Regions from separate parts of the Pseudomonas sp. zbq_18 genome, predicted to be linked through region 2. Evidence: predicted binding sites of a transcription regulator. Region 2 holds the regulator's gene; the other holds the start of a gene.
What was found. The regulator FliA, encoded in region 2, starts transcription of late flagellar genes. The targets are predictions, from matches to a motif close to CTAAAGTTTNNNNNNNNNNNGCCGNTAA.
Positions count from the first base shown of each region.

Region 1: motA (flagellar motor stator protein MotA) is a predicted target of FliA. The motif match lies at 1,832-1,859, and genes of this name have one in related genera.

Region 1 is NZ_JBICIT010000009.1:209,387-212,798, reverse strand. Features, by position in the region: gene ACF8C6_RS08435 (rhodanese-like domain-containing protein) at 1-190, opposite strand, end outside; gene ACF8C6_RS08430 (HDOD domain-containing protein) at 272-1,795, opposite strand; gene motA (flagellar motor stator protein MotA) at 1,916-2,767, shown strand; gene motB (flagellar motor protein MotB) at 2,781-3,412, shown strand, end outside.
Region 2 is NZ_JBICIT010000008.1:247,645-251,056, reverse strand. Features, by position in the region: gene ACF8C6_RS06610 (chemotaxis protein CheA) at 1-202, opposite strand, end outside; gene ACF8C6_RS06605 (protein phosphatase CheZ) at 232-1,020, opposite strand; gene ACF8C6_RS06600 (chemotaxis response regulator CheY) at 1,040-1,414, opposite strand; gene fliA (RNA polymerase sigma factor FliA) at 1,495-2,238, opposite strand; gene fleN (flagellar synthesis regulator FleN) at 2,235-3,068, opposite strand; gene flhF (flagellar biosynthesis protein FlhF) at 3,165-3,412, opposite strand, start outside.

The sequences.
Region 1 (3,412 bases), on a different contig from region 2:
GCAGCAATCCGGGTGCCGGCGGCAGGCCCAGCTGCGTGCGCTTGCTGTCGACCCAGTGCGCGCCGGGAATATGCCCCTCGGCGTAGCGCGCAGCACCGCTCAGGTCGAGCAAAATCAGCTCGGGAGCCTGCAGGCGAGTGGCCAGGTCGACGGGCTCGATCACTAGCGGCAGGCCGGAGAAGGCGGACATAAAAGGCTCCGTGGCGTGAGGGGAAGGGCGGATTGTAGCGAATGCTGACGGCGCCGGGCGGCGGAAAACGTTACGGCGGGTTCAACTGCTACGTCGAGCGAACGTACTGAGGGCACGCTCGATGCACTGCACGGTCTTGCCGAATACCTGCAGCTGAGTGGCGCCGAATTCGCCGCCGCCCTGATCGACGATCAGCAGCATCGCCACCCGGCCGTTATGGGCTATCGAGCGCAGCAGCAGGTGTTCGCCGTTGAACAGGGCCTTGAGCGTGCCGGGCAGCAGGGCGGAAACCTGCGCCATATTGGCCGGGCTCAGGCGCAGTTGCCCAGGTTCGGCCAGCAGTTTACGCAGCACCTGGCTCTGTGCTGGGTCCAGGCGCAGTTGCTTGGCGGCGTCCTGCAGGCCCAGGGCTTGCTGAGCGTGCAGGCGACTGTGTTGGCGGTCGGCCAGCAGGATCAACACCCGCTGCATACCGCCGCTGTACACAGCCTCGGCAGCGCAGTCGGTCAGCTGCAGCACGTTGGCAAAGGCGCTTGGCTGCGCCAGCAGGCGCGAGCAGTGCTGTTTCCATTGGCTCAGCGTGTCGCGGGGTGGCGGGGCGGCGGGCGGCTGGAGTGCCTTCAGGCGACAGCTGTCCCAGGGCCAGAGCAGGGCTTCGGTCGGGTGCCAGAGACCCTTGCCGGTGTGATGGCGCGCGCTCATCACGGCCTGCTGGTGGATCAGTTGCTGTAGTTCGTTTACCGCGGTTTGCAGGTACAGGCCCGTCAGGCGCTGCCAGCGCAAGTGGTGCTGGCAGCTCCAGTTATGATGGCTGGACAGGGCCAGGCCGTTGGCCAGTAGCACGCAGTTGCCTGGCAGGGTCAGCCAGCGCCGTAGCGCTGGGTCGGCATCGAGCAGCTGTTGCTGGTGCAGCGGATGTTCATTGTCATGGGCGATGTGCAGCGCCTTGACCAGCAGGCGACGGTCTTCCACCAGCAGGCGGTAGCCCTGGCAGATCCATTCCGGTAGTCGCCAGTGCCGGGCCAGTGCCAGGCACAGCGGTAGCAGGGGTGTGCCGAGCAGTTCGCGCTCGACTTTGGCAGCGGGCTCGCCTTGGCCAAGTACGCGTCTTTCCCAGGCTTCGAACAGTGCCGGCTGGTGGGCCACCAGGGGCCATAGCGGTGCCAGAAACAGCAGGCTGCCCCAGTGTATTTCCTGCCACAGGCGTGCCAGTCGGCCGGCAAACAGACCATTGGCCTGCTGTGAGGCATGCAGGCTGATCAGTTGTAGCTGGCGCAAGGCCAGTGGGATCTCGGCTTCTTCCTGCACTGGCATCTGTTCAAGCAGCGTTTCCGCGCGTTTCAGGCCCAGGCGATTGAGGGCCATCTCCAGGCTTTCTGCCGGTTCACCAAAACTGCCAGCGTTGCGGTTGGCTTCGCGCAAAATGGTCAGGGCAATAGCCGGGCTGGCCTGCATGCTGTCGGCGATTTCGCGCAGCGACTTGCGCCCATCGAGCAGGGTGCGGCGCGCCATTTCATGATGCTGGCGGGCGATGGGCAGGCGCACGGCATCGAGCTGCTTGATCCAGCTGTCGAGACTGCGCGGAGAGGCTTGAGTCATGGGCATGCAGGTTGAGCCAAACTGGCTTTTCGCCTTTACTGCCTATAGTCTGGCGCAATACTTCCGATAAATAGAAGGGTTGTTTTGCATAACCCTTTCGACTGACTCAGCAAGCATATTTTTCTCATGGTCAAGATCATCGGCATCCTGGTTGTTTTCGGCTGCGTAATCGGCGGTTTCATTCTGTCCGGCGGCAAGTTCATGGCGCTGGTGCATCCCTTCGAAGTGCTGATCATCGGCGGCGCTGCATTAGGTGCTTTCCTGCAGGCCAACCCCTCTAGCGCCTTCATGACCGTGTTCAAGAAGTCGCTGGCGATGTTCAGCAGTCGTTTTACCCATGCGTTCTATCTGGAAGTGCTGAAACTGCTCTACGAGATCCTCAACAAAAGCCGTCGCGAAGGCATGATGGCCATCGAGGCGGATGTCGAGGATCCCAATGCCAGTCCGATCTTCAGCAAGTATCCGGGGATCCTCAAGGATGCGCGGATGACAGAGTTCATCTGTGATTACCTGCGCATCATGTCCAGTGGCAACATGGCGCCGCACGAGCTGGAAAACCTCTTCGACATGGAAATCGCCAGCCTGAAGGAAGAGCTGGAGCACCCGGCCCACGCCGTCGCCAAGGTCGCCGACGGCATGCCGGCCATGGGTATCGTCGCTGCGGTATTGGGTATCGTGATCACCATGTCGATCCTCGCCAGCGCGAGCAACGCTCAGATCGGTGAGAAGGTCGGTACCGCGCTGGTCGGCACCTTCCTCGGCATTCTCGCCTCCTACGGCTTCTTCGCTCCGCTGGCCGGTGCCCTGGAGCACGATGCCAAGGAGGAGCTGAATCTTTACGAAGCGATCAAGGCCACGCTGGTTGCCTCTGCCTCCGGCATGCCGCCGACCCTGGCCGTGGAGTTTGGTCGCAAGGTGCTTCTGCCTGCGCACCGCCCGAGCTTCAGCGAGCTCGAGCAGGCCATGCGCGGCAACTGATCAAGGCTGAGCCATGGAGAACAATCAGCCGATACTGGTCAAGCGGGTCAAGAAGGTTGCCGGCGGCCACCATGGTGGTGCCTGGAAGATCGCTTTCGCCGACTTCGCCACCGCTATGATGGCCTTCTTCCTGGTGATGTGGCTGATGTCCTCGGCCACGCCGGAGCAGAAGAAGGCGATTTCCGGCTACTTTCAGGACCCGATCGGCTTCACCGAGAGCGCCAGCCCCTACGTCATCGATCTAGGAGGCACGCCAACACCGGCGCCGGATCGAACCCTCAATCCCGAGATGAAGGATGCCCCGGACGCTGCCGAGTCAGCGGTCGACGCCGAGTCTGATCAGGAGGCTTCGGTCAATAAGGAGCAGGCCGAAAGCCTGGCCGAGCAGATCGAGCGTGAGCGCCTGGAGCTCCTGCTGCAGGAATTGCAGACCAAGGTCGATGAGAACCCGCAGTTACAGAAGTTCAAGGATCAGATCCTCTTCGAGATCACCCAGGACGGCCTGCGCATCCAGATCATGGATGCCGAGAACCGGCCCATGTTCGACATCGGCAGTGCGCGGTTGCAGCCCTATTTCGAGGACATCCTGTTGATCCTCGCCGAAACCATCAGGGAAGTACCGAACAAGATCAGCGTCAGTGGCCA
Region 2 (3,412 bases):
GGCAGCACTCGACCAGCTCGTTGAGCTGGAGAAATCCGGCGCCACCTTTGACGGTGTGAAAGCCGCGGAAGATCGCATTGAGCAGATCCATGTCATCCGGGCGGCTCTCCAGCTCGACCAGCTGTTCGGACAGTTGCTCAAGAATTTCGCCGGCCTCTACCAGGAAGTCCTGGAGGATTTCTTCATCGGCGTCGAAGCTCATCGGTGCGCTCCAAAGGCTCTGTTAGAGCCCTAAAAACCAAGGCTGGATAGCAGATCGTCAACATCGTCCTGACTGGAGGCGACGTCTTCACGCTTATCGGCATGAATCTGCGGACCTTCACCCTTGGAAGGCTCTTTTTGTTGTTCTTGCTCGGCACGCAGCTGCTGATGGTCATGCTGGATGCCGGCGAAACGATCAACGTGGCTGGCCATCAGAACCAGTTTGAGCAGGTTGCTCTCGACCTCGGTCACCAGCTGCGTCACGCGCTTGATCACCTGCCCGGTCAGATCCTGATAGTCCTGCGCCAACAGAATATCGTTGAGCTGGCCCGACAGCTTCTGGCTGTCGCGCTCGCTACGGGCGAGGAACAGCTCGATGCGCTTGGCTAGATCACGGAAGGCATCGGCGCCCATTTCCCGGCGCATGAACTTGCCCCAGTCGGCGGACAGATCTCTGGCCTCGTCGCCGAGATCGTTGACCAGCGGTGCACTCTGTTCGACCAGATCCATCGTGCGATTGGCCGCCTTCTCCGTCATCTGCACGACATAGGACAACCGTTCAGTGGCATCGGTGATCTGCGAGATCTCCTTGGCCTCCGGCATGCGTGGGTCGATCTGGAAGTTGACTATTGCGTTGTGCAACTCGCGGGTGAGCTTGCCGACCTCTTGGTACAGACCATGATCGCGCGCTTTGTTGAGCTCATGGATCAGCTGCACCGCCTCGCCGAACCGGCCCTTTTCCAGGCTTTCGACGAGCTGAGTGGCATGGACTTTCAGGGTCGACTCGAGTTCGCCCAGAGAGGAATCATCGTTTGCCATAGCGCCCTCGCGGCGAACATCAGCCGTTAACTCGTTCGAAGATCTTCTCGATCTTCTCCTTCAGTACCTGGGCCGTGAACGGCTTGACCACATAGCCGTTTACACCGGCCTGGGCCGCTTCGATGATCTGGTCGCGCTTGGCTTCGGCGGTCACCATCAGCACCGGCAGGGTTTTCAGGCGTTCATCCGCACGCACAGCGCGCAGCAGATCGATCCCAGTCATACCGGGCATGTTCCAGTCGGTCACCAGGAAGTCGAAACTGCCACTTTGCAGCATCGGCAGAGCCGTTACGCCATCGTCAGCTTCGGCGGTGTTGGTGAACCCCAGATCGCGCAGGAGGTTCTTGATGATCCGTCGCATCGTCGAAAAATCATCAACGATGAGGATTTTCATGTTCTTGTCCAAGTCAGACCTCCGTACAGTCCTAAACGCCTGCGTATCCGCAGGCGCGGCAAATCATGGAATCGGTGGATTCAGTTGGCACGCCACTCGCCAAGCCGAGCCCGCAGACGTGCGGCGCACTGGCTATGCAACTGGCTGACCCGGGATTCGCTGACCCCCAGTACCTCACCGATTTCCTTCAAGTTCAGTTCTTCATCGTAATAAAGCGCCAGGACCAGACGCTCTCGCTCCGGCAGGTTGGCAATGGCATCGGCCAAGGCCGCCTGAAAGCGTTCGTCTTCCAGACCGTGCAGAGGCCCACCGTGGCTGCTGGCATCTTCGTGCAGACCACCGTGCTCGCCGTCCTGAACAAGGTCGTCGAAGCTGAACAGGCGGCTGCCCAAAGTGTCGCCAAGAATGCCGTAGTAATCCTCGAGACTCAATTGGAGTTCGGCCGCAACTTCTTGATCTTTAGCGTCTCTTCCCGTTCGAGCCTCAATTACCCGGATGGCGTCGCTGACCATACGGGTATTGCGGTGTACGGAACGAGGTGCCCAGTCGCCCTTGCGCACCTCGTCAAGCATGGCGCCGCGGATGCGAATGCCGGCATAGGTTTCGAAGCTGGCACCTTTGCCGCCATCGTATTTTTTCGACGCTTCCAGCAGACCGATCATGCCGGCCTGGATCAGGTCATCCACCTGCACACTGGCTGGCAAGCGTGCCAAGAGGTGGTATGCGATTCGCTTGACCAGAGGCGCATAGCGCTCGATCAGCTGATGTTGAGAGTCCTGGGCCTGCGCCTTGTTGTACATGCGAAGTCCACTGGCTGCTGTCATACAGTCGTCCCCGCGATCGGCTGCTGCACCAGACGCTCGACGAAAAACTCCAGATGGCCGCGCGGATTGGCCGGTAGTGGCCAGGTGTCGACTTTCTGGGCGATCGCTTTGAACGCCAGTGCGCATTTCGAGCGCGGGAAGGCTTCATATACCGCGCGCTGTTTCTGCACGGCTTTGCGGACGGACTCGTCGTAGGGAACGGCGCCTACGTACTGCAAAGCCACATCGAGGAAACGGTCGGTTACTTTGGTCAGCTTAGCAAAGAGATTGCGACCTTCCTGCGGGCTGTGAGCCATATTGGCCAGCACGCGGAAACGGTTCATGCCGAAGTCGCGGTTGAGCAGCTTGATCAGGGCATAGGCGTCGGTAATCGACGTCGGTTCGTCGCACACCACCACCAACACTTCCTGAGCGGCGCGCACGAAACTGACCACACCATCGCCAATACCGGCCGCGGTATCAATCACCAGCACATCGAGGTTGTCGCTGATATCGCTGAAGGCCTGAATCAAACCGGCGTGCTGCACAGGCGACAACTGCACCATGCTCTGGGTGCCGGAAGCGGCGGGCACGATACGGATGCCACCGGGCCCCTGGAGCAGCACGTCCTTGAGATCGCACTCACCGTTGATGACGTCGGCCAGGGTGCGCTTCGGGGTCAGGCCGAGCAGCACATCGACGTTGGCCAGGCCCAGGTCGGCGTCCATCAGCATGACCCGGCGCCCGAGGTCAGCCAGGGCCAGCGACAGATTCACCGACACGTTGGTCTTGCCGACGCCGCCCTTGCCGCCAGTTACCGCGATCACCTGTACGGGATGCATACTACCCATGTTCTTCTCTTACCTTGTCTTGCCGGTCTGGGCTGGTCGGGCAACTACACCGACCCTTTCCTACACACTAGAACGCCTTGAGCGCTATCGCCTGCCCTATCCCACGCGCCGCTCTGGGTGGTGGTAAAGGCCGGCGAACATATCCGCCATGACTTCCTCGCTCGGATCTTCCGCAGTTTGCAGGCTAACGGCACGACTCACCAGCTGGTGACTACGCGGCACCTGCAGATCATCCGGAATTTTCGGCCCATCAGCCAGATAGGCTACCGGTAGATGCTGGCTGATAGCCAGCCCCAATACTTCGCCGAGGCTGGCCGCCTCGTCTACCTTGCTCAGGATGCAGC